One region of the Rhodococcus sp. NPDC047139 genome, then DNA from elsewhere that is predicted to be linked to it. Evidence: riboswitches for the same ligand, from Rfam matches in the RefSeq annotation. Region 1 holds a riboswitch; the other holds the start of a gene.
What was found. A riboswitch is a leader RNA that binds a small molecule or an ion and turns the genes downstream of it on or off. The one in region 1 is predicted to bind cyclic di-AMP.
Positions count from the first base shown of each region.

Region 2: another riboswitch for cyclic di-AMP. It lies ahead of ABZ789_RS13190 (NlpC/P60 family protein); the one in region 1 lies ahead of ABZ789_RS02610 (resuscitation-promoting factor Rpf1 domain-containing protein).

Region 1 is NZ_JBEYUH010000002.1:98,009-108,508, forward strand. It holds gene ABZ789_RS02585 (MFS transporter) at 1-935, shown strand, start outside; gene ABZ789_RS02590 (DUF2771 domain-containing protein) at 928-1,425, shown strand; gene ABZ789_RS02595 (cold-shock protein) at 1,504-1,914, opposite strand; gene ABZ789_RS02600 (hypothetical protein) at 2,105-2,347, shown strand; gene ABZ789_RS02605 (YccF domain-containing protein) at 2,344-2,736, shown strand; cyclic di-AMP (ydaO/yuaA leader) riboswitch at 2,970-3,195, shown strand; gene ABZ789_RS02610 (resuscitation-promoting factor Rpf1 domain-containing protein) at 3,206-3,796, shown strand; gene ABZ789_RS02615 (hypothetical protein) at 3,967-4,155, opposite strand; gene ABZ789_RS02620 (helicase-associated domain-containing protein) at 4,215-6,494, shown strand; gene ABZ789_RS02625 (hypothetical protein) at 6,512-6,997, opposite strand; gene ABZ789_RS02630 (DNA repair helicase XPB) at 7,177-8,835, shown strand; gene ABZ789_RS02635 (DUF3239 domain-containing protein) at 8,878-9,546, shown strand; gene ABZ789_RS02640 (GNAT family N-acetyltransferase) at 9,548-10,132, shown strand; gene ABZ789_RS02645 (LLM class F420-dependent oxidoreductase) at 10,115-10,500, opposite strand, start outside.
Region 2 is NZ_JBEYUH010000008.1:201,286-211,785, forward strand. It holds gene ABZ789_RS13185 (C40 family peptidase) at 1-459, opposite strand, end outside; gene ABZ789_RS13190 (NlpC/P60 family protein) at 660-1,241, opposite strand; cyclic di-AMP (ydaO/yuaA leader) riboswitch at 1,257-1,420, opposite strand; gene ABZ789_RS13195 (DEDD exonuclease domain-containing protein) at 1,868-3,616, shown strand; gene ABZ789_RS13200 (Lrp/AsnC ligand binding domain-containing protein) at 3,649-3,924, shown strand; gene trpD (anthranilate phosphoribosyltransferase) at 3,997-5,073, opposite strand; gene ABZ789_RS13210 (hypothetical protein) at 5,137-5,589, opposite strand; gene ABZ789_RS13215 (heme-copper oxidase subunit III) at 5,773-6,387, shown strand; gene ABZ789_RS13220 (cytochrome c) at 6,451-7,320, shown strand; gene ABZ789_RS13225 (ubiquinol-cytochrome c reductase iron-sulfur subunit) at 7,317-8,444, shown strand; gene ABZ789_RS13230 (cytochrome bc complex cytochrome b subunit) at 8,441-10,099, shown strand; gene ABZ789_RS13235 (HEAT repeat domain-containing protein) at 10,260-10,500, shown strand, end outside.

The DNA.
Region 1 (10,500 bases):
TGACGGTCTTCGGCCTGGTCGGCGGCACCCTCGGGGCCGGGGCGGTCGCGGCGGCGGCAGCGTGGGCGTTCGGTTCGGTGGGCGCCCTGTGGCTGTGCGCAGGAATCACCGCCTTCGGTGCCTACCTGAGCATGCGTATCCCGGCCTGGGTCGAGGTCACCGAGGGCGAGGTACCGGCGACGCTGTCCTACCACCGCTCCGATGCACGGACGGAAGTGCTGGGTTCCGACACCGTGACCGAAGTCATCATCACCAAGTCCGGGAAGCGGAAGCAACCGTTGGGGCGCGCGGTCGTGACGGGCTTGTGGGGTAACGGCACGATCCGGATCCTCACCGGCTTCCTGACTCTGTTCATGGCGTTCGTCGCGAAGAACACCACGGGCCAGGATCCGCTCATGCAGGCCGCGATGCTCGGTGGAGTCGGTGCCGCCGCCGCGATCGGCAACTTCGCGGGCAACGCGACGGGGGCGCGGCTCGCACTCGGACGACCTGCCCTGATCGTCGTGCGGTGCACTGCCGCGGTCGTGATCGTGGCCGCTGTGGTCGCCGCGACCGGAAACGTCCTGGCGGCCGCACTGGCGGCGCTCGTCGCAGCGTGTGCCAGTGCGTTGGCCAAGGTCTCGCTCGACGCGTCGCTGCAACAGGATCTTCCCGAGGAATCGATCGCTTCCGGCTTCGGGCGCTCCGAAACCGTCCTGCAGCTCAGCTGGGTGTTCGGCGGAGCGATGGGTGTCCTGCTGCCCACCGAACTGTGGCTCGGGTTCGCGGTGGTCTCCGTCGTGTTGATCCTCGGGTTCGCACAGACGGTGCTGACATACCGTGGGGGGACATTGCTGCCGGGCTTCGGCGGCCGGAGACCCGAACGGGTCTCCACAGATACGGCTGCCGAGCGGAAGCGTTCCGGCGGATCCCCGACCGAAGATTGGAATGGTTGAGTTGCAGGCACGGACGAAGAAGACTCTCGCACTACTGCTGGCGGCCGTGGTGGTAGTGGTGGGGGGAATCGCCGCCACCGTGTGGAGGCTGGTCGATTCGGCCGAGCCCACGCTGCCGACCATCACCGCCTACGCGCGCGGCGAGGCCGCGACCATCGGCCCTGCACAGTACTGCAATCTCTACCTCGAAGACTGCATGGAGAACCAGATCGGCGAACTCGACGTACCGGCGGGTTATCCGCTGCAGTTGTCGCTTCCGCAGGAGATCTCCGGCGCCCCGTGGCGCATCATCACCGTCTACGGCGACACGCGAACCGGGCAGACGTATGTGGACGGGCAGATGTTCGAGGCGGGTGCGCGACGAGCGCTCACCGTCCCGAGCGCTCCGGATCTGCAGCTGCTCGGGGTGGAGATCCAGCTGCCGTCCGCGGTGGTGGACGAGGCCGGTGAACCGATCGCGCACGCGGTGTGGGCCGTCCGGACCTTCTGACCCGGCACTCCCCGATCACGAGACAGGCCGCCCTCGCTACGAGCGAGGGCGGCCTGTAGTAGTTCGTGGGGTCCGTTCCTAGTGGTCGAGCTCGCGCGCGATCGCCCGCATGACCTCCGAGATGCGCTGACCCGTCTTGCGGTCGGGATAACGACCGCGCCGCAGATCCGGCTGCACCGCTGCTTCGAGCAGCTTGATCATGTCCTCGACCATGCCGTGCAGCTCGTCCGGAGCGCGACGCTTCTGCTGGGCAGGAGCCTCACGCCGTCCACCCTGCCGCAGCGTGGGCTGCTCCAGGAGCTCGACCTTCAGTGCCTGAGGGCCCCTGCGCCCCACCGCCATGCCGAACTCGACGCGCTGGCCCGGCTTGAGCGCTTCGACTCCCTCGGGAAGCGCCGAGGCTCGGACGTAGACGTCCTCCCCTTCGTCCTGGGACAGGAAGCCGAAGCCCTTTTCGACGTCGTACCACTTCACCTTGCCGGTCGGCACCGCGCTCACCTGCTCCTCGACAACCGTGCCCCGCGGGGCAACCCGTTTACTATGCAAAACAACGCGCCCCGACTCGGCCGAGCGGGACGCGTGAACACATCACAGTGTACCCGCAGGGGGCGGGCGATCCCTCCCATCGTCTCCCGTCCCGGACGTCACGGTCCGACTCCCGGACGACTACCGTGGTCACGTGGGTACTTCATCTTCGGATTCGTCTGCAGCCCCGCGTAACGGCCTGTTGAAGGCCGCCGTCGTGTGCTTCGTCGTCGGCGTGGTGGCCGTGCTCGCCATCTTCCTGACGCCGGTGGTCACCGACGGCAAGCCCGGACTCGTGCTGTATCTGCTGACGCTCGCGTGGCCACTGGGCTTCGCACTCGCCATCGCATTCGCATTGCGCTCGGGCCGGCGCGCACGGAACGGAGACAGGACATGAGGATTCTGCTCAACATCATCTGGCTGGTCTTCGGTGGTTTGTGGCTCGCGCTCGGCTACTTCCTGGCCGGCGTGATCTGCTGCATCCTCATCATCACCATCCCCTTCGGGATCGCGTCGTTCCGGATCGGTGTCTACGCGTTGTGGCCGTTCGGGAAGACGACGGTCGACAAGCCGACGGCCGGTACCGCGTCGTTGATCGGTAATGTGATCTGGATTCTGATCGCCGGTATCTGGCTGGCCATCGGTCACATCACCACTGCGGTCGCGATGGCCCTGACGATCATCGGTATCCCACTCGCGATCGCGAACCTGAAGATGATCCCCATCTCGCTCATGCCCCTCGGAAAGGACATCGTCTCCGTGGATGCCCGCCCGAGTTACATGTGATCTTGATCACATAACGGTCGGGTAACGGCGGAGTCTCGAAACCGGTTTTCGACCCGCCGAACCCGACTACCTGCGAATTCCCCACCGAGGTCGGGCCGAATGTCACGCGCGGCCCGGGGCATCGGTGCGTTATCAATTGGTGACACTTCGCCCCCTGACCCGTTACCGTCATCTCCGGTCGAACCGCCTGGCTCGACCGGTCCTGAACCGCCGCGCCAAATTCCTGTCCCGCGGTTCCGGAAGTCCCGACGAACGATCCAGGGGACAGGAAACGGGGGACCCACCGGTCTCCCAGGAACCGCTCGGTCCACAACCGGACGGTGTCCAGGAGGCCCGGGCCGACGCAACCGCGACGGCCCTAGGGGTGAAGTCGTAGCACTCCCACGGAGTAACGCGACCGGGCGACCTCTTCAGCCCGAACCCGACAGCTGACCTCGTAGGTGCGTACGGAGAGGAACACGGAACCGACATGAGCGGACGCCATCGCAAGCCCACCAATACCGGTCGCACAGTCGCGAAGTTCGCGCTGACCGGCGCAGTCCTCGGCGTCACGGGTGTCGCGTTCAGCGGCACTGCCGCTGCCGCCCCCGACTCCGACTGGGACCGCCTTGCACAGTGCGAGTCCGGCGGTAACTGGGCGATCAACACCGGCAACGGCTACCAGGGCGGACTGCAGTTCTCGCCGAGCACCTGGAACGCCTACGGCGGTCAGGAATACGCTGCCACCGCCAACCAGGCCAGCCGCGAGCAGCAGATCGCCGTCGCCGAGCGCGTCCTCGCCGGCCAGGGCTGGGGTGCCTGGCCTTCGTGCTCGTCGAGCCTCGGACTGTCGAGTGCACCCACCCAGCGCTCCGTCGACGCGACTCCCAGCGCTCCTGCCGAGACGCCGGCCCCGCTCACCAGCAACCCGGTTCCTCAGCTCCCCGAGGTTCCCGAGCTCCCCGCCGAGGCCCAGAGCATCCTGGCCGGCTTCGAGCAGGGTGTCACTGCGCTCCAGGACGCAGGCGTCGAACTCGACCCGAGCATCCTCGACGCCGTGCGCGCCGTGCTGCCGCAGTAAGACCCGACACGCAGTAAGACCCGACATCACACGAGGGCCTCGCACCGAATCCGGTGCGAGGCCCTCGTGCATGTTGCCGACCGAACGAGCTCATCACACGTACGCGCGACGCCCGGTCCCTTCACCGAGGGACCGGGCGTCGCGGGTACTGCTGACTCGCTGGTCTTCGACTAGCGGTTGATCACCGTCTTCGGGTGCGTGTAAGGCAGGTCCGCGACCGGCAACGGGAACACGGTGTCCTCACCGTAGGGCGAGAGCGGACCGGATCGCGTGGACGACAGCTCGGTGACAGCATGCTCACCGTCGGCCAGCTCGGGCCATCCGTGATCCACGTAGTGCTTTTTCGAAGAGGTAGCCATGCGCTCATTTTGGCAGGTGAGTTCGGGGCTTGCTACCGCAGGTCTCTAATCTGGGGAGGATGTCACCGACCACGCCCATTCCCGACACCACCTCGGACTCCCTCGCCAGTTGGCTGGCAGGTCGTCGTGACACGGAGCTCGCCGCTGCACTGCGTGCCCGACCCGACCTCGTTGTGCCGCCACCTGCGAGTATGAGTGTGCTCGCCGGCAGGGCACAGCAACGCGCCTCGGTGTTCCGTGCAGCCGACGAACTCGACACGGCTGCGTTCGGGATCATCGAGGTGCTGGCGCGCCTCGGTGCCGTCGAGTCCCCCGTTTCCCGTGCCACCGTGCTCGGCGAGGTGTCGGGCCGGATCAGCGCGAGGAATCTCGACCGCATCCTGTCCACGCTGCGTTCACTGCTGCTCGTGTGGGGGCCCATCGACGAGTTGCGCCTCGTCGCCGCCGCTGTGGACGCCGTCCCCTGGCGGGTCGGACGCGGTAGCGACATCACCGTGCCCGCCCGGCACGAACTCGACGACATACTCGCGACTCTTCCGCCCGAGCAGCGCAGTATCCTCGACACCCTGTCCCGCACCTCCCCCGTCGGTCGTACGCGTGACGCCGCGCCCGGGACCCCCGCCGAGCGGCCCGTACAGAAGCTGCTCTCCGCCGGATTGCTGATCCGCCTCGACGACGAGACCGTCGAACTGCCGCACCGGGTGGGGCAGGCGCTGCGTGACGATGCCCCCTTCGACCCCGCAGCGCTCACGGCTCCGCGCGCACCGAAAGCGACCCGGTCGACGGCCGACGTCAACGCGACCGCAGCCGGAGCCGCGCTCGAACTGCTGCGGCACTGCGAAGACGTTCTCGACACGCTCGGCGCGCAACCCGCCCCCGTCCTCAAGGCCGGTGGTCTCGGCGTCCGCGAGATGCATCGCATCGGCAAGGCCGTGGGTCTGGACGACGTGGAGACTGCCTTGATCGTCGAGGTTCTCGCGGGCGCCGGACTCGTCGCGCGGGGGCTTCCCGATCCACCCACACCCGGGGACGACGATCACTGGGCACCGACCACCGCCGCCGACGCGTGGCTGGCGTCCTCCCCCGCCCACCGCTGGGCGGTGCTCGCCGGTGCCTGGCTCGACCTGCAGCGCCGGCCCTGGCTGATCGGCCGTCGCGATCAGAACGACAAGCCGGTCGCGGCCCTCTCCGACGAGGTGAAATCGCCCGTTGCTGTCCGCGACCGGCGACTGCTCCTCGACGTCCTCTCCGACGTGCCGGCGGACGGGGCGGACGTCACGGACCTCCGCGCCGCCGCCGCGTGGCGCCGCCCGCGCTGGGCAGGACGTTTCGACACGACGAGTGTCGTCGAGACGGTACGGGAGGCCACGACACTCGGTCTCGTCGCACACGGCATGCTCGCGTCACCGGGCAAAGCCCTGCTGCACGGCGGTGACGCCGAAGCGGAGATGGCAGCGGCACTGCCCGAACCCGTCGATTACGTACTCGTCCAAGCCGACCTCACAATCGTCGCCCCGGGGCCTCTGGTCCCCGAACTCGCCGAGCGGATCTCGCTCGTGGCGGACATCGAATCGGCCGGCGCCGCGACCGTCTACCGGATCGGCGACAGCAGTATCCGGCGAGCACTCGACGCCGGTCTCGGCGCGAACGACCTGCACAGCCTGTTCGCCGATCATTCGCGCACACCGGTACCGCAGTCGCTCACCTATCTGATCGACGACGTGGCCCGGCGCCACGGCCGCCTGCGTGCGGGTGTCGCGATGTCCTTCGTGCGCGCCGACGATCCCGCCCTGCTCACCGAGGTGCTGTCCGCCCCGGTCGCAGCAACCCTCGCCCTGCGTGCCGTCGCCCCGACCGTGGCGATATCGCAGGCGCCCCTGGCCGAAGTGCTCACCGAACTCCGTGCGGCAGGCTTCGCTCCGGCCGGAGAGGACGCCTCCGGAACGATCGTGGATCTGCGCCCGCGCGGTGCCCGCGTCACAGTGCCGCGTGCGCGAGCACGCTACGCCGGACCCAGTGCCCCGAGCGAGGAGCAGCTTCACGTGCTGGTGCGCACGCTGCGTGCCGGTGACCGCGCGGAGACGGCCACACCCACCGCCTCTGCGCGCGGTGACGGCAGCAGGTCGGGCGGTGCGGCCACCCTCGCGCTGCTGCAACTCGCCGTACACGGCAAGCGCAGTGTGACCCTCGGCTACGTCGATGCGCAGGGGGTGGCGACGCGCCGGATCGTCGACCCGGTGTCGGTGGGCGGCGGGCAGGTGCAGGCGTTCGATCCGGCGACCGGCTCGGTACGCAGCTTCGTGTTGCACCGCGTCACCTCGGTGGCACTGGTCGACTGACAGCGAGGACGCGGCGATCAGTCGAGGCGCGGAAGGTCACGCACGAGGGTGAACGGTGACGCTGCCGCGCGGGAGGCAGGCGTTCCGGCGAAGGTGAGGCCGAGCAGCGTTCGCTCGTCGGCCGGCCGGAACTCGTCGCGGACCCAGCGCCACGGTACCGGCGCGTCCGCTCCGTACGACACGACGATCGCGGGGCGGCCGTCGAGCCATGACGGTGCGATCGCCACACGCATGGGCAACACCTCACGCAGCACGCCGGGGGCGTCTTCGCGAAGGTTCACCGCGCTCCCGTCGCCGCTGAACCGCTTGCCGTACCAGCGGGGCATCCCGCCGAGCGCAATGGCGCGCGGAGCAGCGACCCGCAGGAGGGCAGGCCCGACGAAGACGGCCCGGTAGGTGCCGGCCGCGGGGAGCGCCTCGGCGTGCAACTCCCGGAATCGCTCCCGCAGTCCGCGCACCGATCGCGGCAGCGTGTTCGGGGCACTCTCGCCCGGTGTCGTCATGACTCCTCCGATGTGGTTGTGTCCTCGATGTTCTCGGACGCACGACGATGCTCGGTACAGTGCGATGCGAGTCGTCCGCTCGTCGTGGTGATGGTAGGAGACGGATCTGCGCCGGTGGCGCGAGAGGGCTCGAGTCTGGAGAATGGGAAAGTTCTGCTCTCTACCCACAGGAGGCACTCGTGGCCGACGGACCGCTCATCGTCCAGTCCGACAAGACCGTACTCCTCGAGGTCGACCACGAGGGCGCCGACGCGGCCCGGCAGGCGATCGCACCGTTCGCCGAACTCGAACGAGCACCCGAACACATCCACACCTACCGGGTCACGCCGCTGGCACTGTGGAACGCCCGTGCTGCCGGTCACGACGCCGAGCAGGTCGTCGACGCACTGGTCTCACATTCTCGATTCGCCGTCCCGCAGGCGCTGCTCGTCGACATCGTCGACACCATGAGCCGCTACGGGCGGCTCCAGCTGGTCAAGAACCCCGCGCACGGCCTGACGCTGGTCGGTCTCGACCGGGCGGTGCTCGCCGAGGTTCTCCGGAACAAGAAGATCGCGCCGATGCTCGGCGCCAAGATCGACGACGACACCGTGATCGTGCACCCGAGCGAGCGCGGACGCATCAAGCAGATGCTGCTGAAGATCGGCTGGCCCGCGGAGGACCTCGCGGGTTACGTCGACGGCGAGGCCCATCCCATCTCCTTGGACTTCGAGACGAACCCCTGGCATCTGCGCGACTACCAGGAAATGGCGGCCGACTCGTTCTGGGCCGGTGGCTCGGGTGTCGTGGTGTTGCCGTGCGGGGCAGGCAAGACCATGGTCGGTGCCGCCGCGATGGCGAAGGCCGGAGCTACGACGCTGATCCTGGTGACGAACACCGTCGCGGGACGCCAGTGGAAACGCGAGCTGATCGCCCGCACCTCCCTCACCGAGGACGAGATCGGCGAGTACTCGGGTGAGAAGAAGGAGATCCGCCCGGTCACCATCGCCACCTACCAGGTGATCACCCGCAAGTCGAAGGGCGAGTACCGCAACCTCGAGCTGTTCGACTCCCGCGACTGGGGGCTGATGATCTACGACGAGGTACATCTGCTGCCGGCGCCGGTCTTCCGCATGACCGCCGATCTCCAGTCGCGTCGCCGCCTCGGCCTCACCGCGACGCTCGTGCGCGAGGACGGACGCGAAGGCGACGTCTTCTCGCTCATCGGCCCGAAGCGGTTCGACGCGCCGTGGAAGGACATCGAAGCCCAGGGCTGGATCGCCCCGGCCGACTGCGTGGAGGTCCGTGTCACCCTCACCGACGCCGAACGCATGGCGTACGCGGTGGCCGAGCCCGAGGAGCGGTACAAGCTCTGCTCGACCGCACGCACCAAGATCCCGGTGGTGAAATCCATCCTCGAGCAGCACCGGGACGCCCCGACACTCATCATCGGCGCCTACATCGATCAGCTCGACGAACTCGGTGAAGCGCTCGACGCACCGGTCATCAAGGGTTCGACGAAGACGAAGGAACGCGAGGCGCTGTTCGACCGGTTCCGCGCAGGCGAGTTGAAGGTGCTCGTCGTATCGAAGGTGGCGAATTTCTCCATCGACCTGCCGGAGGCGTCGGTCGCGATCCAGGTGTCGGGGACCTTCGGGTCCCGGCAGGAGGAGGCCCAGCGGCTCGGGCGGCTGTTGCGCCCCAAGCACGACGGTGGACAGGCCCACTTCTACTCCGTGGTCTCGCGCGACACCCTGGACGCGGAGTATGCCGCGCACCGCCAGCGGTTCCTCGCCGAGCAGGGCTACGCATACCGAATCACCGACGCCGACGATCTCCTGGGACCGCAGATCGGCTGACTACCCGCCGGAGCTCGTTCGGCCCTCCCATAAGCTGGTGGGGTGCGCCGCTTCGAGTTCCCCGTCGACCTTTCCCATGCCAAAGCCGTGAATCAGACCCTCGCGGATGTACGTCGTCTGCGTTGGTCGGGAATCTTCGTCGCTCTGGTCTGCGCCGCGGGTGCGGTGGGGCTGTTCCTTGTCGGTGCCGGCTGGTCGTACATCGTCGCCGCGGTGCTGGCGGTGGCAGCTGTGGCATCGGCATGGGTGGCCCTGTGGGCACCGCACAAGGTCGGGACCATCGAGCAGCTCTATCACGACAGCCCGCTCGTCCCGGCTGTCGTCGCAGCGAAGCGCGCTCGCGGGTTGACGCTGCTCGCCCTGGTGGACATCGCGAAGCCCGAGACATCGAGCCGGCACTTCGCCCTCGTCACCCGCAACGTGGAGGCGGTGCCCGGCCACCGCATCGCGATCGGCGAGCGGGTGCCCTGTGTGGCGGTTCTCTCGGACCGCACGACCCGCAACACCTCGGGTATGTGGCAGATGGTGGGCCCGATGCCGATCGCGTGGGGCACTCGCGACCAGAAGGTCATCGCCGATGCCGTCGCGCGCATTCCCGACGTCGAGTGGCGTGTCCTGAAGGACAAGCTGAAGATGGTGGACGAGGTCGACGCGACCGACGAGCGTCGCCTCGAACTGTCGAGCAAGGAACTTCCACCGGAACTGCGGTGACATGGAACTGCGTACGCTGACCGACAACGCGGTGGTGCTCTCGCCTCCCCGGTCGGACGACGTCGACGCCATCACCGAGGCATGCCGGGATCCGCTCATCTCCCGATGGACCACCATGCCCTCTCCCTACACCCGGACGGACGCTCTGCGCTTCGTCGAGGACACCGTTCCGGCCAAGTGGTCCAACCGCTTTCCCGATTGGGCCGTGCGAACATCCGAGGACGGAGTGCTGTGCGGCATGGTCGGATTCGCCCCGCGCGAGAGCGACGATCCGGAGGTCGGCTACTGGATCTCACCGACAGCGCGGCGCCGGGGTCTCGCGACCGCCGCAGTGCGATTGGCATGCGGGTTCGCCTTCGCCCCCGACGGGATGAACCTCCGGAGGGTCGGCTGGCGCGCCTTCGTCGGCAATCTCGCATCCGCGGCCGTCGCACGAGGGGTCGGATTCCGCTACGAGGGCCTCGTCCGCAACGGCCTCGTCCAGCGCGGAGTTCCACGGGACGTGTGGGTCGCCGGGTTGTCCGCCGACGACCCACCCGGACCGGCCGACGCCTGGCCGATCCGCACGTCACGCGAGGTGCGGTAGCACTTCCTTCTCGAGGAGTTCGAGGCCCGAGGTGTCGTAGGCGGCCTCGGGAACGTAGAAGATCGCGTACTCGAGTCCCTGCTTCTTCAGCGCGGTGAGGTTGTCGACGATCTGTTCGGGCGTGCCCACGGCCGGCATTCCCCGGAACGCATCGAGCGCCCCGTCCGCCTTCTCCGCGCCGACGATCGGTTCGAGACGTGCCCGCAACGACTCGAGCCGCTCCTGCACCTCGGCTTCGGTCCGCCCGATGGCCACGTTGTAATTGGCCGAGCGCACGATGGCGTCGAAGTCCGTACCGACCTCGGCGCAGTGCGCACGGAGAATGTCGGACTTGCGTGCGAACCCTTCGGGTGTGCCGTCGAAGTTGG
Region 2 (10,500 bases), on a different contig from region 1:
GGTGGCCGCCCGGAAACCTTCGACCTCGCGGGAGGTCTGCGCGCCGAGGACGTCGAGCAGCACCATCTGGTCGAGCATCTGCTGGGGCGAGTCGCTCACCATGACCGCGAAGAGCCGGTTCGTGCGCGCACCGCGGTAATTGGCCAGGGCGAGCTTGTCGACGGTCGGCTTGAAGCGGGCGATGTCCGCGCGCGCGACACGGAGAGCCTCGTCGGCTTGGGCGGCGCGTGCTTCTGCGTCGTGCCGGGCTGCGATCTTCGCTTCGAGATCCACGCCCGCGTTGTGCAGCGCCTCGGTTGCCTGCTCGCTCCGGCGCGAGAGGTCGGCGAGATGTTCGAGACGAGCGGTGGGAGTGTCCCCCGGCGGTTGCGCCGTGACAGGCGAAACGGTGAAACCGAGAATCATCAGCACGAGTACGACGACCGCGGCCGGTCGGCCGATATGTCGCTCGGCCCGCATTCGAACGAGTTGCTTCGTCCTGTCGGAAACCACGTGGGCTCGCATCCTTTCCCGAAGGTCTCGATCAGGTTACGGAACCGCATAGGTTTGTGTCTACTCGCGGGTATCCCTGCGCAATGACGCCGTTTGTGCTCAAAGAAGGCGGAAAGGGTGGGTCCGGCATGTGCCGGACCCACCCTCACCGCAGATGCGCGGTCGGATCAGAAGCGACGGGCGCCGTCGACGGGCATCGAGTTCAGCGGCGCAATCTTGACCGGCTGGCTCGAGGTCGACGCGTGCACGATGTTGCCACCACCGATGTAGATGCCGGTATGGCTGCCACCGTAGAAGGAAACGACGTCACCGGGCGCCAGAGCATTGATGTCGACCGGAGTACCGGCGGACGCCTGCTCGTAGCTGGTCCGCGGCACGTCGAGCCCGGCCTGCTTGAAGGCCCACTGGACGAGGCCGGAGCAGTCGAAGGAGTTCGGTCCGGCGGCACCGTAGACGTAGGGAGCGCCGATCTTCGACTGCGCGGCGTCGGCAGCGCGCTGCCCGACGGAACTGTAAGGAGCAGCGAAGGAAGCGACCGGAGTCGTGGGGACGTTCTCGGGGGCCGGCGGGAGAAGCTGGGCGACCTCCGGGGGCACGGTCACACCGGCAGGAAGGTCGAAGGTTCCGACACCCGGGATGTTGATCGGCTCGGCCATCGCCGGGCCGGCCGAGAGGGTGACTGCTCCGAGAGCAATGGCACCGGCGACGAGGGCGCGGCGGGCGGTGCGCTTGCTGTTGTTCGAGACCACGAGGGGATGTTCTCCGTTTCTTCCGTTCACCCGCCGACCGAGTTAGCTGACGGGTTCGGGCCGGAAGATCAGCCCTACCCCTCGCCACGACGGGCGGAGGGGATTCACCCCAAGAACTACGTGGGTCCCCGGCTCACCCTCCCCGAAGTCGGAAAGGAATGATTAGGCGGTAACCGCGCGGCTCCAGCCCGGGAGTGGACCGGAAAACTCTCCGCTTGGTCACAAAAAGATTACGAAACGGCATCGATGAAGTCGACCGGTCGAGGGCCCAGTTCGCCCGTTCGGGCCGATTCGCCCAGCTGGATTCCCGCCTGTGCAACAGTCCGATAACGGCGCGGTAACAGGGCGGTCCCATCAGCACGCCGGCGCGGTGGCCACGGCAGCGGACGCCGCCCGATTCGCCCGTATTCGGCACGAAGTCCCCAGGTGAGAGCGGTAGCGTCCTGTGATGCCGTTCGGAACGGAACGATCCGGTTCGCCCGATTGCGCACCGGAGGCCGATCGGTCTGTTTTCGCACCCCCGGTACCCCTCGGCGCGACCTGAAAAACGGGGTGTGATCCTCCTCTCCACCGACCGTTCGGAGCCGCCGAAAGGGCTGTCGGTGCAGCTTTCTAGGCTCTGCCGCATGACCTCGCCGCTACCCTCCGCCCTCGGCGTACAACTCGGTTTCGACGAGCTCGACACTCCCCTTCGCGACACCACCTTCGTCGTCGTCGACCTCGAGACCACGGGTGGAAGAGCAGCCGAGGACGCCATCACCGAGATCGGCGCGGTGAAGATCCGCGGTGGTGAGGTGCTCGGCGAGTTCGCAACTCTCGTCGATCCGGGCCGCCCCATCCCCCCGTACATCGTTCAGCTCACCGGAATCACCACCGCGATGGTCTACGCCGCGCCGAAGATAGAGGAGGTGCTACCCGCCTTCCTCGAGTTCGCCTCCGGGGCAGTGCTCGTCGCGCACAACGCGGGTTTCGACGTCGGATTCCTCAAGGCCGCCGCCGCACGGTGCGAACTGGCGTGGCCACGTTTCCAGGTGCTGTGCACCGTCAAACTCGCCCGTCGCGTACTCGGACGGGACGAGGCACCGTCGGTCAAGCTCGCCGCACTCGCGGAACTGTTCCGCGTCTCGACCACGCCTACCCACCGCGCCCTCGACGATGCGCGTGCCACGGTGGACGTCCTGCACGCCCTCATCGAGCGAGTCGGCAATCAAGGCGTACACAGCCTCACCGAGCTACGCGACTACCTCCCGGTGGTCACCGCCGAACAACGTGCCAAACGCGCACTCGCAGCGCACCTTCCCCGCAAACCCGGCGTGTACATGTTTCGGGGTCCCTCCGACGAGGTGCTCTACGTCGGCACCGCCGTCGATCTGCACCGACGCGTCCGGACCTATTTCACCGGCTCCGAGACGCGACCGCGGCTACGTGAGATGGTCGCCCTCACCACCCGCATCGACCACGTCGAGTGCGCCCACGGACTCGAGGCGGGCGTGCGTGAACTCCGGCTGATCGCGGCCCACACACCTCCCTACAACCGCAGGTCGAAATATCCGATGCGCGGCTGGTGGATCGTCCTCACCGACGAGCCGTTCCCACGTCTCGCCGTGAGCCGCACTCCCCGCCCCGACGCGATCGGCCCGTTCTCGGTGCGCGCCGACGCCGCCGACGTCGCGGCGCTTCTTGCGGAGATGTGCGGGCTGCGGACGTGTACACGCAAGATCGGCCGTACGGCCCACCACGGCGACCGCTGCCTCCCCACGGCCGTCGGAGGCTGTGCGGCGGCACCCTTCGGCATCCAGGACGCCTCCGCGTACGCGGCACAGGTCGAGCGCGTGTGCGCGGTCGTCCGCGGGACCGCCCACGACGCCGTCGACGCGGTGCACGATCGCCTTGCCGCACTGGTGCGCGACCAGCTGTTCGAGAACGCCGCCCGCCTGCGCGACCGGCTCGCGGCTGCGCTGGTCGCCCTACGACGCACACAACGCCTCGCAGCGCTGGCGGCCGTGGACGAACTCGTCGCCGCGCGCCCACGAGCCGAAGGCGGGTGGGACTTCGCCGTGATCCGCGCCGGCCGGCTCGCCTCCGCCGGGACTGCGCCACGCGGTGTGCGTCCGATGCCGGTCGTGGAGGCGATCGTCGCCGCTGCGGAGACGGTGCGCCCGTCACCGGGTCCGCTCCGCGGAGCATCCCCGGAGGAGATCGGGCTCGTCGCCCGGTGGCTGGACGACGAGGGTGTCCGTATCGTCCGTGCGAGCCACGGCTGGTGCGAACCGGCGCGGGGTGCGGGGCGATGGAGCGCGTGGGCCGAACTCGCGCGCGACGCCCGTGCCGTCAACAGGCTCCTCTCCGCGGACGCGACCCACCGCATAGGCTGATGCAATCCCCGAGGAAGGTTGAAGGAGACCCCATGATCAACGCGATCGTCCTGATCGATGCCGAGGCGCACCTTATCCCTGAGACCGCACAGGCGGTGGCCGACCTCGACGGCGTCGACACGGTGTACTCCTGCGCCGGAGACGTCGATCTTGTCGCGGTGGTCCGGGTCCGCGACCACGAGAAGATCGCGGACGTCGTCACCCGGGGGATCAACAAGATCGAAGGCGTGACGAAGACCGTCACCCACATCGCGTTCCAGTCGTACTCGAGTGCGGACGTCGAAGCCGGCTTCTCGATCGGGAACTGACGGTACTGCGCACCGCGCACTACGGGCCCGCACTGTGCAGTGCGGGCCCGTAGTGGTCTCCCGTGTCCTTATCTATTCTGCGGACGCGGAACCGAGTCGCGTGGTGACCTCCGCCCATCGTGCGAGGACCGCCGCAGCGCCGCCACTGTCGATCGCCTGCGCCGCTGTCTCGAGACCTGCCACGAGTGCGTCCTCGAGAACACCGTCGACGCCACGGAACGCTGCAATCGCCCCGGCCGCGTTCAGCAGGACGGCGTCGCGCACCGGACCCTTCTCGCCTGCCAGAACCGCCCGCGCGATCGTCGCGTTCTCGTCGGCGTCGCCGCCACGCAGCGCTTCGAGCGGAACCCGGTCGATACCGAGGTCGCGCGGATCGAGGGTCACGACCCGCACTTCACCGTGACGCACGATGTGGACCGTCGACGTCGTCGAGGTGGTCAGTTCGTCGAGTCCGTCGTCCCCGCGTACGACGAGAGCGGAGTTGCCGCGTTGCGCGACCACACCGGCCACGGTGGCGACGAGAGGTTCGAAGGCACATCCGATCAGACCGGCACTCGGGCGGGCCGGGTTCGTGAGCGGGCCGAGAACGTTGAAGACCGTCGGGATGCCGATCTGTTTGCGCGGGGCGGCCGCGAAGCGCAGGGCCGGGTGGTAGACAGGCGCGAAGCAGAACCCGATTCCCGCCTCGGAAACCGAACGTGCCACCTCGTCGGGTCCGAGAGCGATGTGCACTCCCAGAGCCTCGAGCACGTCGGCGCCTCCGCTTTTCGACGAGGCGGCACGGTTGCCGTGCTTGACGACGCGAATACCCGCAGCGGCCACGACGAGCGAAGCCATGGTGGAGATGTTGACGGTGTTCGCCCGGTCGCCCCCGGTGCCCACGATGTCGACGACGTCTCCGTCGACCGGCACCAGACGGGCGTAGTCGAGCATCGTGTCGGCGAGCGCCCGCACTTCGTCGGGAGTTTCACCTTTCATCTTCAGTGCGACACCGAATGCTGCGATCTGGGCAGGCGTGGCGTTGTCGGAAAAGATCTCCGCCATCGCCCACCGTGCCTCGGAAGCGGACAGATCCTGCCCGGACGTGAGCACTCCCAGCACGGAGGGCCAGTTCTGCGTCACCTCGTCCGCGTTTCGCGTCGCGTTCATCGCACCCGCCCTCGCCGCATGTCGCTCCTCACCGGGCACCGGCGTGCCCTCCGACCGGTCAGCTTAGCCAGCGGAACTCGGCGGTTGCAGGGCGTCCCATCCCAGCGCCGTACCCCCGAGCCGCTGGGCGAGCGAGGCCATCCGCGACTTCTCCTGCGCGCAGTGCAGCGCGTCGAGGATCTGCACGCGCTGCAGGATCAGGGAGACGTGATCGGCGGTAGCCGACGGGAGGCGTCCGGCGGGTCCGGCGGCGACGTAGCCGTCCTGCCCGGCAAGTTCGGTGGCCCGGTCCACCGCATCCGCCGGCAGGGTCAGGTGGTGCCGGAGAACCGCCTCCTCGCCGGCCTGCCACGAGGGCGTGGATTCGGCCGCTCGTTCGAGCGCCGTGGAACATGCCTCCGCATCGTCGAAGGACGAGACCACCACGACCAGATCGGCCCGGTTCACGTCGAGCGGTTCGCTGCGCCGGCGCCCCAGAGAACGCAGCCACCCTCGAAGACCTTTTCCGGTACTCATGACACCACGATCGCATGGGGTCCGCGGGGCCCCGAAATGCCTCGCGGCGCACTCTCGCGAGCACCTTCCCGAGTGCCCTTCCGCAGACGCCACCTGGTGAAATCCAAGTCCGAGACCACCACGGACGCGCCGATTTCGGCCCCGATTGCCCAAGACGTACTACGACGGGTCATACTAGCCAGCGTGACGAGCGCAGTAGGGACTTCAGGATCTGCAATCACACAGCGCGTGCACTCGTTGAACCGGCCCAATCTGGTCAGCGTCGGCACAATCGTGTGGTTGTCCAGCGAGCTCATGTTTTTCGCAGGGCTCTTTGCCATGTACTTCGTGGCACGGGCACAGGCCCCGGAGGGCATGTGGCCGCCGCCGCCCACCCACTTGAACCTGTGGCTGGCGGTACCGATCACCGCGGTGCTGATCGCTTCCTCCTTCACCTGCCAGCTGGGCGTGTTCGCTGCCGAACGCGGCGACGTCTTCGGCCTGCGGCGGTGGTACATCATCACCCTCGCGATGGGCACCTTCTTCGTGCTCGGCCAGGGCTACGAGTACATCACCCTGGTGAAGGACGGCACGACCATCTCGGGCAGCGTGTACGGCTCAGTGTTCTACATGACCACCGGCTTCCACGGCCTGCACGTCATCGGCGGTCTCGTCGCGTTCGTGTTCCTGCTGTTCCGCACACGGGTCAGCAAGTTCACCCCTGCGCAGGCCACTGCAGCCATCGTCGTTTCGTATTACTGGCACTTCGTCGACATCGTTTGGATCGCGCTGTTTGCCACGATTTATTTCATCCGTTAGCCAGCTGAACGCCCAGGCAGCCCCCTGACGTCCAGTCCGTCCCGACATAAAAAAGGGATACAGATGAGTTCATCCCCACCTCTCTCCGAGGGTGACATGCCCGGTCGATCCTCTGCAGCCGACGCTGCGAAGTCCCGCCGCCAGCGCAAGATGCGCCGGCGTGTCACCGGAGCGTTGGTCCTCGCGCTCGGTCTCCTCAGTGCCGGCTTCATCGCCTCCGCACTGACGCCTTCTCCGCAGGTCGCCACCGCGCAGGACGACCAGAGCGCCCTGATCCGCGAGGGCCAGCAGCTCTACGAGACCTCCTGCGTGACCTGCCACGGTGTCAACCTGCAGGGTGTCCAGGACCGCGGCCCCAGCCTGATCGGCGTCGGCGAGGCCGCCGTCTACTTCCAGGTCTCCTCGGGCCGCATGCCGATGATGCGCAACGAGGCCCAGGCGCTGCGCAAGGACCCGAAGTTCGACGCCGCCCAGACCGATGCGCTCGGCGCGTACATCCAGGCGAACGGCGGAGGCCCGACGGTCATCCGCGACGAGAACGGCGAGATCTCCCAGTCCTCGCTGCGCGGCAACGACATCGGCCGCGGTTCGGAACTGTTCCGCCAGAACTGCGCGTCGTGCCACAACTTCACCGGACGCGGCGGAGCGCTGTCGTCCGGCAAGTTCGCACCGAACCTGGATCCTGCCAACGAGCAGCAGATCTACACCGCGATGCTCACCGGCCCCCAGAACATGCCGAAGTTCTCCGATCGCCAGCTGACGGTCGAGGAGAAGCAGGACATCATCGCGTACATCAAGTCCGTCAGTGAGACGAAGAACCCGGGTGGATACGGGCTCGGCGGCTTCGGTCCCGGTGCCGAGGGGCCGACCATGTGGGTCGTCGGCATTGTCGCCGTCGTCGGCGCTGCGCTGTGGATCGGAGCAAGGTCATGAATGGCGACGAAACGCCGAACAAGCACACGGTCGAAGACCTCGACCGGATGAGCCGGGACGATCTGGTCACGCTCGGCACGAACCTCGACGGTGTCGACGTCGCGTTCCGCAAGGATCGGTGGCCCGTCGAGGGCACCCGCGCCGAGAAGCGGGCCGAGCGCAATGTCGCCTTCTGGTTCGCCCTCGCAGGCGTCTCGGGTCTCGCGTTCATCGCGATCTTCCTGTTCTGGCCGTGGGAGTACCAGGGCATCGGCGACCCGAACTACAACTGGTACAGCCTCTACACCCCGATGCTGGGCCTGACCCTCGGTCTGTCCATCCTCGGTATCGGCATCGGTGCGGTGCAGTTCACGAAGAAGTTCATCCCCGAAGAGGTGTCGATCCAGGATCGGCACGACGGCGGATCGTCCGAGGTCGACAAGAAGACGATCGCCGCCGAGCTCGCCGACTCGCTCGAGACGTCGACGCTCCCCCGCCGCAAGCTGATCAAGCGGACCGCCATCTTCGGCGGCGGCGCTCTCGGCCTGGGTCTGATCATGCCGCTCGGCGGTCTGATCAAGAACCCGTGGGCACAGGGTGACGAGTCGTCGCTGTGGACGTCGGGCTGGACGCCGCGCTACCCGGGCGAAACGATCTACCTGCGCCGCGACACCGGACGCCCTCAGGACATCGTCCTGGTGCGTCCGGAGGATCTCGATGCCGGCGGCATGGAGACGGTCTTCCCGTTCCGCGAGTCCGATCGTGGCGACGACCACGCGCTGCTGCAGAGCCTTCGCGGCATCCGTAATGCGGTCATGCTGATCCGTCTGCGCACCGAGGACGCCGAGCGCGTCGTCAAGCGCAAGGGCCAGGAGAGCTTCAACTACGGCGACTACTTCGCATACTCGAAGATCTGCACGCACCTCGGCTGCCCCACCTCGCTCTACGAGCAGCAGACGCACCGCATCCTGTGCCCGTGCCACCAGTCGCAGTTCGATGCACTGGAGTACGGCAAGCCGATTTTCGGTCCCGCTGCTCGCGCACTGCCGCAGCTTCCGATTACAGTGAACGAAGAGGGCTTCCTGGTCGCCAACGGTGACTTCATCGAGGCACTCGGCCCGGCATTCTGGGAGCGTCGCCCGTGAGTACTGCAACCCCGTCCCGCACCGCACAGATCGGCGAGAATCTCGATTCTCGCTACCACCTGTCCGCGGGCATCCGTCGCCAGATCAACAAGGTGTTCCCCACCCACTGGTCGTTCCTGCTGGGTGAGATCGCGCTCTACAGCTTCATCATCCTGTTGATCTCGGGTGTCTACCTCACCCTCTTCTTCGATCCGTCGCTGGCCCACGTCACCTACGACGGCGTGTACCAGCCGCTCCGCGGCGTCGGTATGTCCCGCGCCTACGAGACGACACTGAACATCTCGTTCGAGGTCCGCGGTGGTCTGTTCGTGCGACAGATCCACCACTGGGCAGCACTGATGTTCGCCGCCTCGATCGTGGTGCACCTGCTCCGCGTGTTCTTCACCGGCGCATTCCGGCGCCCGCGTGAGGCGAACTGGGTGATCGGCTCGCTGCTACTCATCCTCGCGATGTTCGAAGGCTTCTTCGGCTACTCGCTCCCCGACGACCTGCTCTCGGGCACGGGTCTTCGCGCGGCCTTCTCGGGCATCACGCTGAGTATCCCGGTCATCGGCACCTGGATGCACTGGGCGATCTTCGGCGGGGACTTCCCCGGCGAGCTGATCATCCCGCGCTTCTACGTGCTGCACGTGCTGCTCGTCCCCGGCATCATCCTGGCCCTGATCGCCGCGCACCTCGCGCTGGTCTGGTACCAGAAGCACACGCAGTTCCCCGGCCCCGGCCGTACGGAACAGAACGTCGTGGGTGTGCGCATCCTCCCGGTCTTCGCCGTCAAGTCGGGCGCGTTCTTCGCGATGACCTTCGCAGTGCTGGCTCTGATGTCCGGACTGTTGCAGATCAACCCGGTCTGGAACATCGGTCCGTACAACCCGTCACAGGTCTCCGCCGGTTCGCAGCCGGACATCTACATGATGTGGACGGACGGTCTGGCCCGTATCTGGCCGGCCTGGGAGCTGTACCTGTTCGACCGGTACACGATCCCGCAGCCGTTCTGGATCGCGCTGATCATGGGCCTGGTGTTCGTCATCCTCACGATCTACCCGTGGATCGAGAAGAAGTTCACGAAGGACGATGCGCACCACAACCTGCTGCAGCGTCCGCGCGACGTTCCCGTCCGCACCGGACTCGGCTTCATGGCCCTGGCGTTCTACCTCGTCGCCACGATCATGTGCGTCAACGACATCATCGCGTTCAAGTTCGACATCTCCATCAACGCGACGACGTGGATGGGCCGTATCGGTCTGGTGGTGCTGCCTCCGCTCGCGTACTACATCGCGTACCGGTTCTGCCTGGGTCTGCAGCGCAGCGACCGTCAGGTGCTCGAGCACGGCATCGAGACGGGCATCGTCCGTCGCCTGCCGACCGGTGAGTACATCGAGATCCACCAGCCGCTCGGCCCGGTGGACGACCATGGCCACCCGATTCCGCTCGAATACCAGGGTGCGGCGATCCCGAAGCGCATGAACCGTCTCGGCAGCGCGGGCAAGCCGGGCGCCGGTAGCTGGTGGAGCCCCGACCCGGCCGACGAGTCGGCTGCTCTCGAGGCCGCGCACCACGAAGCAGAGCTCGAGCTGCGGAACACGCTCCGTGAGTACCAGGAGCGCGTCCACGGCGACGGCGACGGCGCAGCACAGCTGCCCGACAAGTCGCACTGATACGCGGCATCGTCTCCTGACGGGGCCCCGGACCTTCACGGTCCGGGGCCCCGGTCGTCGTTCCCGGACTCTCCCCTCCCCCACCGGATACCGTCGAAGTGCCACTTGACCTTGACACTGTGACAAGCGCTCGAATGGGCCGGTGAAGGAGGTGTCTTCCATGAACACACACCGTGAATCACCGGACCGCGGCCCGGCCGACGCCCTGGCCGCCCCCGACTCGACCGTCCGCCTGCGTGCGGCGCTCGAGATCGGCACCGCAGCCGACCCCGGGTTCGCGCGGACCCTCGTCGACCGGTGCGCGTTGGAACCGGACTTCTTCGTCCGCGACATGCTGACCTGGTCGCTGTGCCGCCTTCCTGCACAGCTGACCGTTCCGCTGCTGCTCGCAGAACTCGACT